3 regions of the Bradyrhizobium sp. USDA 4449 genome follow, and region 1 is predicted to be linked to each of the others. Evidence: predicted binding sites of a transcription regulator. Region 1 holds the regulator's gene; each other region holds the start of a gene.
The links. The regulator PhoB, encoded in region 1, activates phosphate uptake and scavenging genes when phosphate is short. The targets are predictions, from matches to a motif close to TGTCATNNANCTGTCAT.

Region 1 (4,518 bases):
AGTTTCTGCTTCAGGAGCAGCGACATCTTCTGCACGTGGTCGAAGAAGCCGGGCTTGAGCATGACGTCGAGCACGGCGTTTGCAGCTGCGATCGCCAGCGGATTGCCGCCGAAGGTCGAGCCGTGCGAGCCGGGTCCCATGCCGGAGGCTGCATCCCCCGTTGCCAGCACCGCGCCGATCGGGAAGCCACCGCCGAGCGCCTTGGCGAGCGACATCACGTCAGGCGTGACGCCGGTGCGCCGATGGGCAAACAGGTCGCCGGTGCGGCCCATGCCGGTCTGCACTTCGTCGAAGGCGAGCAGCAAGCCCTTCTCGTCGCAGAGCTGACGCAGCGCGTTGAGGAAAGACGGTGTCGCAGAGCGCACGCCGCCCTCACCCTGGATCGGCTCGATCAGGATGCCGGCGGTGTGTGGCCCGATCGCCTTCTTCACGGCCTCGATGTCGCCATGCGGCACCTGGTCGAAACCGTCCATCGGCGGCCCGAAGCCTTCGAGATATTTTGCCGATCCGGTCGCGGCCAGCGTCGCCAGCGTGCGGCCATGGAAAGCGCCTTCGAAGGTGACGATGCGATAGCGCTCGGGATGGCCCTTGGAGAAGTGATGATGGCGGACCAGCTTGATCACGCCCTCCAGCGCCTCGGCGCCGGAATTACAGAAGAACACGAAGTCGGCAAAACTCTCGTTGCACAGACGCGCGGCGAGCTTCTCGCCATCCGGGCTCTGGAACAGGTTCGACATGTGCCAGAGCTTGGTGGCCTGCTCCTGCAGCGCCTTGACCAGCGCGGGATGGGCATGTCCGAGCGCATTCACGGCGACGCCCGAGGTGAAATCGAGATACCGATCGCCATTGGTTGCGATCAACCAAACGCCTTCACCGCGCTCAAAACCGAGATCGGCCCTGGCGAAAACGGGGAGCAAATGCGGCGCTGCGCTGTTAGTCATGACGGCCACTTGAATGTTGCGGACGGTGTGGGCGTGCATTGCGCAACGCACCATTGACCAGCCTGAAAACGAAACGTGCCGCCTTTTAAGGGCGGCACGCGTCACCATTTTAGGCCTGGTGAAACGGGTGTCAATGCCGCCCGAACGCCTCGCGACATGCTGAATCCGTAGTCTTGCGGTGGCGATTTTGCGGGATATTCGCCACGGAACATGTGGAAGCGAGTCGCCGGACTCTTGCGCGTGAGTCACGCCATATTGTAGCGTTCGGCTTGTCAGATACGACATCTCGTGCAGCGGTTCTGATCCCAAAAGTCCTCTTGTACCGGCGTAAACGTTCGGGCGTCTGATTGCGCCCGGCGAGCCTTAAGGGATTCTGGCGGCACGGGTTTTTCGAAGCTTACGCATTCGTCGTGCGGCCCCGCAGATGGCGGCGCGCGGTGAAGGAAAGGGTGCCATGACCGTTTTGACCTGGTCCGACGATCGCGTCGAACAGCTGAAAAAGCTCTGGGAGGCCGGACTTTCGGCCAGCCAGATTGCCGCTGAGCTTGGGAATGTCACCCGCAACGCCGTGATCGGCAAGGTGCACAGGCTCGGCCTGTCCGGCCGCGCCAAGAGCCCGTCTTCGGCAGCTCCCCGGCCGCGCAAGGCGCGTCCCGCGCAGCACATGATGCGCGTGAGCCGCCCGATCTCGCGGGGCAACACCGCACTCGCCCAGGCCTTCGAGGTCGAGGTCGAGGCTGAACCTGTGACCTTCGACAACGTGGTGCCGATGAGCCAGCGGCTGTCGCTGCTCGAATTGAACGAGGCCACCTGCCACTGGCCGGTCGGCGATCCCTCGAGCGCGGACTTCTTCTTCTGCGGCGGCAAGGCGCTCTCCGGCCTGCCCTATTGCGCCCAGCACTCGCGGGTCGCGTATCAGCCGGCGGCCGATCGTCGCCGCGCGCCGGCGAAGCCGGGTCCGCGCTGAGCATGGCTCCAGACGACAGCGTCCCGGTACCTGCCGCGGCGATCGAGACATAAAAAAGCGCGCCCCAGGGCGCGCTTTTTATTTTGCTTGCTTGTCACCGTGCTCAGGCCTGCTCGGCCTTCGCGAAGCGGTCGTCGAGCGCGTAGCCGGCGCCACGGACGGTGCGGATCGGGTCCTGCTCGCGGCCGAGATTGAGGAGCTTGCGCAGGCGGCCGATATGCACGTCGACGGTCCGCTCGTCGATATAGATGTCGCGGCCCCAGACGCTGTCGAGCAGCTGCTCGCGCGAGAACACGCGGCCGGGATGCTCCAGGAAGAACTCCAGCAGGCGATATTCGGTCGGGCCGAGGTCGATCGGCCGGCCCGAGCGCGCCACGCGACGCTTTTCGCGGTCGAGCTCGATGTCGCCGAAAGCCAGCACGGTTGCGAGCCGCTCGGGGCTTGCACGCCGCAGCAGTCCTTTCACCCGCGCCAACAGCTCAGGCACGGAGAACGGCTTGACGATGTAATCGTCGGCGCCGGTGGCGAGGCCGCGCACCCGCTCGCTCTCCTCGCCGCGCGCGGTGAGCATGATGATCGGCAGCTGCTTGGTGTCGGACCGCGTCCGCAACCGGCGGCACAGCTCGATACCGGACAGGCCCGGCAGCATCCAGTCGAGCACGATCAGATCGGGAATGTGCTCCTTGAGACGGGTGTCGGCGTCGTCGCCGCGCATCACCGTCTCGACGTCATAACCGTCGCCTTCGAGATTGTAGCGAAGCAGCTCGGTAAGAGCTTCTTCGTCTTCAACCACCATAATGCGTGCGCCCATGGGGTCGTCGCTCCTTGAGGATTCAGGTGTTGGGGACGGTGGTTGCGAAGGTCGTCATGTCGCCCTTCGGTCGCTTGTCGGTGATGGCCTGGCCTTCGATCATGTAGAACACGGTCTCGGCAATGTTGGTGGCGTGGTCGCCGATCCGCTCGATGTTCTTGGCGCAGAACATCAGATGGATGCAGAACGAGATGTTGCGCGGATCCTCCATCATGTAGGTGAGGAGCTCGCGGAACAGCGAGGTGCAGATGGCGTCGACCTCCTCGTCGCCCTTCCACACCACCATCGCCGCCGGCAGATCATGCGCGGCATAGGCATCCAGCACCGACTTGACCTGTTGCTGCACGAGGTCGGTCATGTGCTCGAGGCCACGGAACAGCTTGAGCGGATGGAAATCCGTCTCAAGCGCCGCGACGCGTTTGCCCATGTTCTTGGCGAGGTCGCCGATCCGCTCGAGATCGGTCGCGACGCGCATGGCGCCGACGATCTCGCGCAGATCGATCGCCATCGGCTGGCGGCGGGCGATGGTGAGCACGGCGTGCTCCTCGATCCGCCTTTGAAGCGCGTCGATCTCGGCGTCGGTGATGACCACGCGCTGGCCGAGCGCGACGTCGCGACGGATCAGCGCGTCGACGGAATCGACGATCATCCGCTCGGCGAGGCCGCCCATTTCTGCGACCGACCGGGTGAGCTCCTGGAGGTCGGTATCGAAAGCCTTTGCGGTATGTTCAGAACCCATGTCCTGTCTCCTCAGCCGAACCGGCCGGTAATGTAATCCTGCGTGCGCCGGTCGGTCGGCGACGTGAAGATCTTGCTGGTGTCGTCGAACTCGATCAACTCGCCGAGATACATGAAGGCGGTCTTGTCGGAGACGCGCGCCGCCTGCTGCATGTTGTGGGTGACGATCGCGATCGTGTAATTCTCGGACAGTTCCTGGATCAGCTCCTCGACCTTGGCGGTCGAGATCGGGTCGAGCGCCGAGCAGGGCTCGTCGAACAGGATCACCTCGGGCCGCACGGCGACGGTGCGCGCGATGCAGAGACGCTGCTGCTGGCCGCCGGAGAGCGAGAGGCCGGATGCATTGAGCTTGTCCTTGACCTCGTTCCACAGCGCGCCGCCGCGCAGCGCCTTCTCGACGCGGTCGTCCATCTCGGACTTCGGGATCTTCTCGTAGAGACGGATGCCGAAGGCGATGTTCTCGTAGATCGTCATCGGAAACGGCGTCGGCTTCTGGAACACCATGCCGACGCGCGCGCGCAACAGATTGAGGTCCAGCCCGGGATCGAGGATGTTGGTCTGGTCGAGCATCAGCTGGCCGGTGACGCGCTGGCCGGGATAGAGGTCGTACATCCGGTTGAAGATGCGCAGCAGGGTCGACTTGCCGCAGCCCGACGGGCCGATGAAGGCCGTGACGCGGTTGGTGCCGAGCGCCAGATTGATGTTCTTCAGCGCGTGGTGCTCGCCGTAATAGAAGTTGAGATTGCGCACCGTCACCTTCGCCGGAGCTTCGGGCAGCGGCTGCTGGGCATGCGGGAGCCCGCCGGAGGCGCTCATCGATACGGAAAGGTCACTCATTTTGCGGTCCTCTCGGCGCCAAGAATGCGCGCGCCAATGTTCAGGGCAAGCACGGTCAACGTAATCAGCAGCGCACCGCTCCAGGCGAGTTGCTTCCAATAGGCATAGGGGCTCTGGACGAAGTTGTTGATCGTCACGGGCAGGTTCGCCATCGTCTTGTTCAGGCCGAGGCTGAAGAACTGGTTCGACAGCGCGGTGAAGAGCAATGGCGCGGTCTCGCCGGC
Region 2 (4,518 bases), 1.1 Mb from region 1:
AAGAAGGAGGATTTCCGCATCATCGTGAAGTCCGACCTCATCATCAACTCGCCCTATGCCTATCTCAGCGATCTGCCTGACGACATGAAGGCCGCGATCAAGAAGGCCTTCCTGGATGCGGCGACGAAGGACCCCGAGGCGTTCAAGAAGCTCTCCGACGGCAAGAACAAGCCCTGGGAGCCGGTCGCCACCGACGATTACAACAAGACCATCGAGCTGATCAAGTTCGTCGACAATCTGCGCAAGAAGGCGTCCTGACCTCGTCGGGACGATGTACTGGAGCCGGGTCGAGGGACCCGGCTCTTTTCTTGATGGATCTGTCTGTCCTGGATCTGTGCCTTCGATGACGATTGCGGTTTCGATCCTTCCCGAGCAGCAGCTCGCCGCCCTCAACGCCGCCTATCGCAAGGCGGTCGCACGCAAGCGCTTGCGGCTGCTGGCGGGCCTCGCCGTCTTCGTCGTCGCGCTGATTGTGGCCTCGATCGGCGCCGAGGTGAATTTGCGGACGTTCTTCAGCTATTTCGGCAACTTCGTCAGCTATTTCGACCGCATCCTGACCCTCGATAGCGGCCAGCGGGTCTGGACCAATCCTGGCGAGTGGTTCTGGGGCCGGCACAAATGGCTGAGACTGCTCGGCGAGACGCTGCTGATCAGCTATGTCGGCACGCTGATCGGCAGCGTTTTCGCCTTCGCGCTGAATTTCTTGTCCGCTGAGAACACCTCGCCCGCGGCCTGGCTGCGCTTCACGGTGCGGCGCTTGCTTGAATTCGCGCGCACGGTGCCCGGCATCGTGTTTGCGTTGATCTTCGTCATGGCCTTCGGCCTCGGTCCGGTCGCGGGTGTGCTGGCGATCGCGATCCACTCGACCGGCGCGCTCGGAAAACTGTTCTCGGAGATCGTCGAGAATGCGGACATGAAGCCTGTCGAAGGTATCCGCTCCACCGGCGCGAGCTGGATCTCCTGCATGCGATTTGCGATCCTGCCGCAGGTCTCGGCGGGCTATGCCAGCTACGCGCTGCTGCGCTTCGAGATCAACGTCCGCGAAGCTTCCGTCATGGGCTTTGTTGGCGCCGGCGGCATCGGGCAGGAGCTGATCGTCGCGATCCGTAAGTTCTACTACTCCGATGTCAGCGCCATCCTCGTCACCATCATCGTCACGGTCTTCCTGATCGACATCACCACCGGCTGGGTGCGCGGCCGCCTGTTTGGCAGGGAGGCGCGAAATTGAGCAAGCCGCCTGAAGTGAACACTGCGGAGTTCCGCGCGCGCTATCCCGACGTCTTCGACCGCCCGGCGTCGTCGCGCCTGGCGACGCCGATGATGCTGCTCGCTGCGCTAGCGATCTTCGTGTTCGGCCTGGTCGATCTCGATTTCTCGCCCTCGCGTTTCATCTCGGGGCTGAGCCAGCTCGGCTGGATCGGCATGATGATGATGCCGCCCGATCCCGGCTCGTCGCTGCCGCTTTATCTGAAAGCGCTGGGCGAGACGCTGTCGATCGCGCTGCTCGGCACCACGCTGGCCGCACTGATGGCGCTGCCGGTCAGCCTGATTGCGGCGCGTAATATCGTGCCTGAAATCGTCCGCTTCCCGGTGCGGCGGTTCCTCGATTCGATCCGCGGCGTCGACACCCTGATCTGGGCGCTGGTCTGGATCAACGTCGTCGGGCTCGGCCCGTTCGCCGGCGTGCTCGCGATCGCGGTGTCGGATTTCGGCGCCTTCGGCAAGCTGTTCTCGGAGGCGATCGAAGGCGCCGACCAGAAGCAGGTCGAGGGCATCCGTGCCTCCGGCGGCGGCGTGCTGCACGAGATCCGCTTCGGTTTGATGCCGCAGGTGCTGCCTGTCATCGCCGGCCAGGTGCTCTACTTCACCGAGTCCAACACGCGCTCGGCAACCATCATCGGCATCGTCGGCGCCGGCGGCATCGGCCTCCAGCTCGCCGAGCAGATCCGCGTGCTGGAATGGCAGAAGGTATCCTTCCTGATCCTGATGATCCTGGTCGCAGTCGCCGCGATCGATTTCATCTCGGGCAAGCTGCGCTTTGCGATCATTGGGCGGCGGGCCGTAGCCTGAGCCTTCCCTACGGCTCCACCAGAAACTCCACCCGCTCGGCTGCAAACCGCGAGTGCTTGGTCAGCAGCGGCTTGCCGCCGAGATCGAGATCCGTCGCATCGACCACCAGGATCGGCCGCCCCAACGGCAGATCGAGCCGCGCGGCGTCGGTCGCGTCCACGATGCCGGCCGTGATCCTCGTGGCGCCGCGGCGGTAGTCGCTGATACCGTAATGCTCGAGCATCTTCGTCATCGAGCGCGTGGCGGCAAACACCGTGCCGGCGTCGGGAAACCACTCTGCCGACAGCCAGGTGGTGGAGACGCAGATCGGCCTGCGATCGGCGAGGCGGATGGCTTCGATCCTGACCAGCGGCGCGCCTGTCTTCAATCCGAGCTCCCGCGCGAGCTCCCGCGTTGCGACGTCCTCCGACGCCTCGATCATCCTTCCATGCGGCTCGCGGCCGTCGGCGCCGACGATCTCCGAGAAGCGCGTGCGCGAGCGCAGGGGATAAGCGAGCTTCTGCGCCTCGACATAGGTTCCGCTGCCGCGCTCGGCGCGCACGATGCCGCGGTCGGCGAGCGCCGCCAGCGCGCGCCGCACGGTGTGGCGGTTGACGCGATAGGTTTCGGCGATCTCCATCTCGCCCGGCAGCTTGTCGCCTGTGGCAAAACGGCCGTCGGCGATGCCGCGCTCGATGCCGTCGGCAACGAGGCGCCACAGCGCGACGCCTGAAGAGGCGGTGTCCTGCATGCTCATGTCGGCGATCAGCCTAGCCCGAAAATCACACGTTTGTCACGAAACGGTCATGGCGTTTCCGTATCAAGTTGTCTAGTATCATAGACAACTTGAGTTCGACAAGAGTCGGTGGATTCGGTGACCCAGCACAACACCCAGCAAGCCCAGCGCCAGGCCGCCATGGCTGTGCTGGCGCATGCGGAGGCGGGCGAGATCGCCGCCCGCCTGCGCATGATCTCCTTGCCCGGCCATCAGGAGTTACGCGCGCCGGAGAACGGCCTGGTGATGTTGCGCGGCCGGATCGGTGGCGATGGCGCGCCGTTCAATCTCGGCGAGGCGACGGTGTCGCGCGCCGCCGTGCGGCTTGCGAGCGGCGAGGTCGGCTTCGGCTACACGCTCGGGCGCGATGGCGAGAAGGCGCGGCTGATCGCGCTGTGCGACGCGCTGGTGCAGTCGCGCGATTTTGGCGCGGCTGTCGAGCGCGACGTTATCGCGCCGCTGCGCGAGCAGCTTGTGACGAGACGCAGGCGCGCGGCGGAAGAGACCGCTGCGACGAAGGTTGATTTCTACACCATGGTGCGCGGTGAAGGGTGAGGCCATGACCACGATTGCGGAACTGCCGCCGGGGTTCGCCGACAAGGTTTTGTCGGCGCAATCGACCTTTCGCTCGGTCATGGATGCGATGGCGCGGCCGGGCTCGGTCCAGCGCATCCTGCCGATGGCCGGAACACCTGAGACGATGATGCGTGGCACCGCCGCGATCGCGCTGACGCTGTTCGATCATGACACGCCGCTCTGGCTCGATGCTCGGATGGCGGAAAGCCCCGACGTCCTGAAATGGCTCAAGTTCCACAGCGGTGCGCCGGTGGTGCAGGATGCCTCGATCGCGGCGTTCGCTCTGATCAGTGACGGCGGTGCGTTGCCCCCGTTCGAGCGCTTCGCGCTCGGCACCAACGAATATCCTGACCGTTCGACCACGGTGATCATCCAGGTCGAAAGCCTGGACCGAGGACCGGGCTTCGAGCTGCGTGGCCCCGGCATTGACGGTGCCGCGACGCTTCAGGCCACGATCAAGCCCCCCGACCTGTTCGAACGTCTTCGTTGCAACGAAACCCTGTTTCCGCGTGGCATCGACGTGCTTCTGGTCGCCGATGATGCCGTGGCTGCGATCCCGCGCACCACGCGAGTCCTGGGCAAGGGAGGCTAGAGGCATGTATGTCGCAGTCAAGGGTGGCGAACGCGCCATCGAGAACGCTCATCGCCTGCTCGCCAATGCCAGGCGCGGCGACCAAAGCGTTGCGGAAGTCACGCTCGACCAGATCTCTGAGCAGCTTGGGCTCGCCGTCGATCGCGTCATGAGCGAAGGTTCGCTCTATGACCGCGAGCTCGCAGCGCTCGCGATCAAGCAGGCCCGTGGCGACCTGATCGAGGCGATCTTCCTGGTTCGCGCCTTCCGCGCCACCTTGCCGCGCTTCGGCGCCAGCGAACCGGTCGACACCGGCGCGATGAGGGTGCAGCGGCGGGTGTCGTCGACCTTCAAGGACATTCCCGGCGGTCAGATCCTCGGCCCCACCTTCGACTATACGCATCGCCTGCTCGATCCCTCGCTCGCCGGCGGCTTCGTGCCGGAAGCGCCGGCCCTGGCCGAGGCCTCGACGGCGCCGACGCCGCGCGTGACCGACATTCTCGGTCGTGACGGGCTGATCGAGACTTCGCCGCAGGCCGAAGACGGC
Region 3 (4,518 bases), 4.0 Mb from region 1:
AGATTCCTTGAGCGACTTTCCACGGCCAGACAGACTCGGATTTGTCATGAAGTAGTTGTGCACGTTGAAAGGCTCCTCGCCCTTCGCGGCCTTCATACGCGTTGAGGACCCGTCCGGCAACAATTGCCAGCTCTGCTCATTGTCCTTCAGGTTCGCGACCATGATCTGTTCGAGAACCTGCTGGTGCACCGTGGGATTTTGCAGCGGACACAGCACCTCGACGCGGCGATCGAGGTTGCGCGGCATCATGTCGGCCGACGAGATATACACAGCCGCTTTCGCACTCGGCAGGCCCTGGCCCATGCCGAAGCAGTAGATTCGGCCGTGTTCCAGGAAGCGTCCGATGATCGATTTGACGCGGATGTTTTCCGACAGGCCGGGGATACCGGGTCTGAGGCAGCAGATGCCGCGCACCACAAGCTCGACCTGGACGCCGGCCTGGGAGGCCTCGTAGAGCGCGTCGATGATGTCGGGGTCGACAAGCGCATTCATCTTCATCCAGACCGCGCCGGGCTTGCCGTGACGCGCGTGCTCGGTCTCGCCCTGGATGTGCTCGATGATGCGCTTGCGCAAGGTCAGCGGCGACACCGCCATCTTTTCCAGATCGCTCGGCGCGGCGTAGCCCGTGATGAAGTTAAACACGCGCGCGGCGTCGCGGCCGATGGTCGGCTCCGAGGTGAAGTAGGAGAGATCCGTATAAATGCGTGCGGTGACCGGATGATAATTGCCGGTGCCGGTGTGGACGTAAGTGGTGAGGCTGCCGCCCTCGCGGCGTACCACCATCGAGAGCTTGGCGTGCGTCTTCAGCTCGAGGAAGCCGTAGACGACCTGCACGCCGGCGCGTTCGAGATCGCGCGCCCATCGGATGTTGGCCTCTTCGTCGAAGCGCGCCTTCAGCTCGATCAGCGCGGTGACGGATTTGCCGGCTTCGGCAGCCTCCGCGAGCGTGCGCACGATCGGCGAATTGTTGGAGGTGCGGTAGAGCGTCTGCTTGATCGCGACCACATCAGGATCGCGGGCGGCCTGCTGCAGGAACTGCACCACCACGTCGAACGACTCGTACGGGTGATGGACGATCAGATCCTTCTGCCTGATGGCAGCGAAGATGTCGCCGCCATGCTCGCGCACGCGCTCGGGGTGGCGCGGCACGTAAGGGGTGAATTCGAGGTCGGGCCGGTCGAGACGCGTCAGCTGCGAAAGTTCGTTCATGGCGAGCACGCCGTCGACCAGGAACACCTCGTCGTCGGCCGCCGACAACGCGTGCTGGACGAAGTTGCGCAGCTCCTCCGGCATCTTGGCGTCGATCTCGAGGCGGATCACCGATCCACGGCGGCGGCGCTTCAGCGCGGTCTCGAACAGGCGGACGAGGTCTTCGGCCTCTTCCTCGATTTCGAGCTCGGAGTCGCGGATGATGCGGAAGGCGCCCTGGCCGTGGAGGCTGTAGCCGGGGAACAGACGGTTGATGAACAGTCCGGTGGCCTGCTCCAGCGAGATCAGGCGGACCTTGCCTTCGGCCGGCAGGCGGATGAAGCGGTCGATCTTGCCGGGCATGCGGATCAGCGCGTTCATCTGCTTGCCGTCGGCCTCGCGGGTGAGCTGGAGCGCGATGGTGAAGCCGAGGCTCGGGATGAATGGGAAGGGGTGGGCCGGATCGATCGCCAATGGCGTCAGCAGCGGGAAGACGTTGTTGAGGAAATAGTCCTCGAGCCAGGTCCGCTCGGCCTTGGTGACCTCCTTGCCGTCGACCAGCACGATGCCGACATCGGCCAGCGTGCCGCGCAGGTCGCGCCAGATCGCCTGCTGATCGCTGGCAAGTTGCGAGACCGTGCGGTTGATCAGCGCGAGTTGCTCGGACGGAGTCAGGCCGTCCGGGGCACGCTCGGCAATGCCCTCGCGAACCTGCGCCTTGATACCGGCGACGCGGACCATGAAAAACTCGTCGAGGTTATTCGCCGAAATCGACAGGAATCGCACCCGCTCCAGCATAGGGTGGCTGGGATTGACCGACTCCTCGAGGACGCGGCGGTTGAAATGCAGCCAGGACAGCTCGCGGTTGATGAATCGCTCAGGGCTCGAGGCGATCGCCGGCAGGCGCTCGGCCTCCGTGGCTTTCTCTTTCGTTTCAACAGCTTGCGCGGAATCCATAAGAAGTCGGTCCATCTCGTTCGCCCCACATTGCGACTTGTGCGCAAATCCGGCCGGAGCATGTGTTAGTGCGATGACGTTTCGATGACATTGATGTTCCGCCGCCGCGCCGCGTCAAGCGGGCCCAAGGGGGGCCCAAGCGGAGTCCGAGAGGAGACCAAGAGGAGGCCTAAGACGCGCCCTTGCGGTCAGCCGTCGCGGAGCAGCTCGGCAGCGAGCGCCCGGGTGACGGGCCGGCCCAGCCGCAGCGCCTCGCCGTCGAGCAGCTCCACGGCGCGCCGGGCGGCGGCCGAGGATCGCTCCAGCCGGGTGGCGAGGTAACTGACGACGCTTTCATCCACGCTGAGCTGGCGATCGGCGCAGAATTTGACGATCAGGCCGCGGAACAGCTGGTCGTCCGGCGACCGCAGCGAAATCACCGGAATTGTCCGAAAGCGGGAGCGCAGGTCGCGGAGCTCGACCGCTATCGCCGCCGGCGTCTCGCGCCCGGTGAACAGCACATAAGCGCCATCCTCGCGGGCGAGATTCATCAGATGGAAGAGGGCGCGTTCGTCAAAATCACCGGCTTTCAGATCCTCGACCACCAGCGCGCCGGTCGCGAGCGCTCCGGGGACGGCTGGGGCGCTCAGCGCGCTGGCCGTGGTCGAGCGGGCACCTGATAGCTCGGCCCAGATCGTGGCCAGATGGCTCTTGCCTGCACCTTCGGGACCGGCGAGCCACATGGTCCGGTTTGGCCATTCCGGCCAGCCGTCGATCAGAGCGACGGCGGCGGCGTTAGCGGGACCTTCGAGAAAATTGTCCCGGCTGAGGCTTTCCGCGTGCGGAAGCGAGAACGCCAATTGTCGGGGTTGAACGCGGCCTGCCACGCTTGCTTTGCTCCGTGCCGGCGTGCCGGCGTTGTCTGAAACATTCGACTTATTCGATCGGGAGTTGGCCTTTTGCGGGGCCGCCTGCCGTCTCATTTGGCCTCGATCGTACTCATGTGCCGCAGCCACTCGACGAGATAGAGCGACACCGAAGAGAGCGTGAACAGCGTGACGAAGCCCATCAGGATCACGTCATAGGGCGCCGGTCCGAAGCCGAAGGCAAGCGCAGCCAGTACCAAGGCCGCGTAGGAGACCTGTGCGGCTGTGTTTAGCTTGGATACTTTCGACGGCCGCATCTCGACCGGCTTGTCGAACAGCCAGGATACGATCACGGCCGTGACGATCATGATGTCGCGGGAGACCACCAGGATCACGATCCAGCGCGGGATGTCGCCCCGGATCCCCAGCGACAGGTAGATCGACACCAGCAGCGCCTTGTCGGCGAGGGGATCGAGCAGGGCACCGAGCTCGCTCGCCATGTTGAAGCGCTTGGCCAGGAAACCGTCCACGGCGTCGCTGATCCCCGCGATCAGGAAGACGGCGAACGCCACCTCCATTTGGCTCGACACGATGGCCCAGACGATGATCGGGACCAGCATGATGCGGCCCAGGGTAATGATGTTCGGAATACTCACACGGCGCTTCCCGGCACCCGACCTGTCCTCGAATCGGCCTCTTAGAGGCTGAACCGGTTGATATCTCTACATAGTATAGGGCGGGGCGCCACGCTTGCCATTGCGCGTCCCCGGAATTCGACGTAACCAGCCGCAAACCCACTGGAAATCGGGCATGACCGACCGCAAAAACGGCCTCACTTACGCCGATTCAGGCGTCGATATCGACGCGGGCAATCGCCTCGTCGACCTGATCAAGCCGATGGTGCGTGCCACCGCACGGCCGGGCGCCGATGCCGAGATCGGTGGATTCGGCGGCCTGTTCGACCTCAAGGCGGCCGGCTTCAAGGACCCCGTCCTGGTCGCCGCCACCGACGGCGTCGGCACCAAGGTCAAGATTGCCATCGAAACGGGCTTGCACGGCGGGATCGGCATCGACCTTGTCGCCATGAGCGTCAACGACCTCGTGGTGCAGGGCGCCGAGCCGCTGTTCTTCCTCGACTATTTCGCCTGCGGCAAGCTCGACCCGGAGGCCACGGCTGCGATCGTCGCCGGCGTCGCCGAGGGGTGTCGGGAATCCGGCTGTGCCCTGATCGGCGGCGAGACCGCCGAGATGCCGGGCCTCTACAAGGACGGGGACTACGACCTTGGCGGCTTTGCCGTCGGTGCCGCCGAGCGCGGCACGCTGCTGCCGCGCAGGGACATTGCGGCGGGCGATGCCGTGATCGGTCTGGCCTCGTCGGGTGTCCACTCCAACGGCTTCTCGCTGGTGCGCAAGATCGTGGAACAGTCCGGGCTCGGTTTCGAGGCGCAGGCGCCGTTCGCACCTGTCATGACGCTCGGCGGCGCGCTGCTGACGCCGACGCGGCTCTACGTCAAGTCCTGCCTGCGCG

Region 2: phnF (phosphonate metabolism transcriptional regulator PhnF) is a predicted target of PhoB. The motif match lies at 2,841-2,857, and genes of this name have one in related genera.
Region 3: ACVIIW_RS25520 (RNA degradosome polyphosphate kinase) is a predicted target of PhoB. The motif match lies at 2,219-2,235, and genes of this name have one in related genera.

What each region holds. Positions count from the first base shown of each region.
Region 1 covers NZ_JBSRYD010000001.1:1,475,475-1,479,992, forward strand. The annotation lists gene ACVIIW_RS07035 (acetylornithine transaminase) at 1-941, opposite strand, end outside; gene ACVIIW_RS07040 (GcrA family cell cycle regulator) at 1,396-1,908, shown strand; gene phoB (phosphate regulon transcriptional regulator PhoB) at 2,012-2,719, opposite strand; gene phoU (phosphate signaling complex protein PhoU) at 2,742-3,458, opposite strand; gene pstB (phosphate ABC transporter ATP-binding protein PstB) at 3,470-4,294, opposite strand; gene pstA (phosphate ABC transporter permease PstA) at 4,291-4,518, opposite strand, start outside.
Region 2 covers NZ_JBSRYD010000001.1:2,577,991-2,582,508, forward strand. The annotation lists gene phnD (phosphonate ABC transporter substrate-binding protein) at 1-258, shown strand, start outside; gene phnE (phosphonate ABC transporter, permease protein PhnE) at 344-1,228, shown strand; gene phnE (phosphonate ABC transporter, permease protein PhnE) at 1,225-2,070, shown strand; gene phnF (phosphonate metabolism transcriptional regulator PhnF) at 2,078-2,806, opposite strand; gene phnG (phosphonate C-P lyase system protein PhnG) at 2,915-3,379, shown strand; gene phnH (phosphonate C-P lyase system protein PhnH) at 3,384-3,992, shown strand; gene ACVIIW_RS12250 (carbon-phosphorus lyase complex subunit PhnI) at 3,997-4,518, shown strand, end outside.
Region 3 covers NZ_JBSRYD010000001.1:5,474,884-5,479,401, forward strand. The annotation lists gene ACVIIW_RS25520 (RNA degradosome polyphosphate kinase) at 1-2,145, opposite strand, end outside; gene ACVIIW_RS25525 (chromosomal replication initiator DnaA) at 2,334-3,011, opposite strand; gene ACVIIW_RS25530 (CDP-alcohol phosphatidyltransferase family protein) at 3,104-3,646, opposite strand; gene purM (phosphoribosylformylglycinamidine cyclo-ligase) at 3,801-4,518, shown strand, end outside.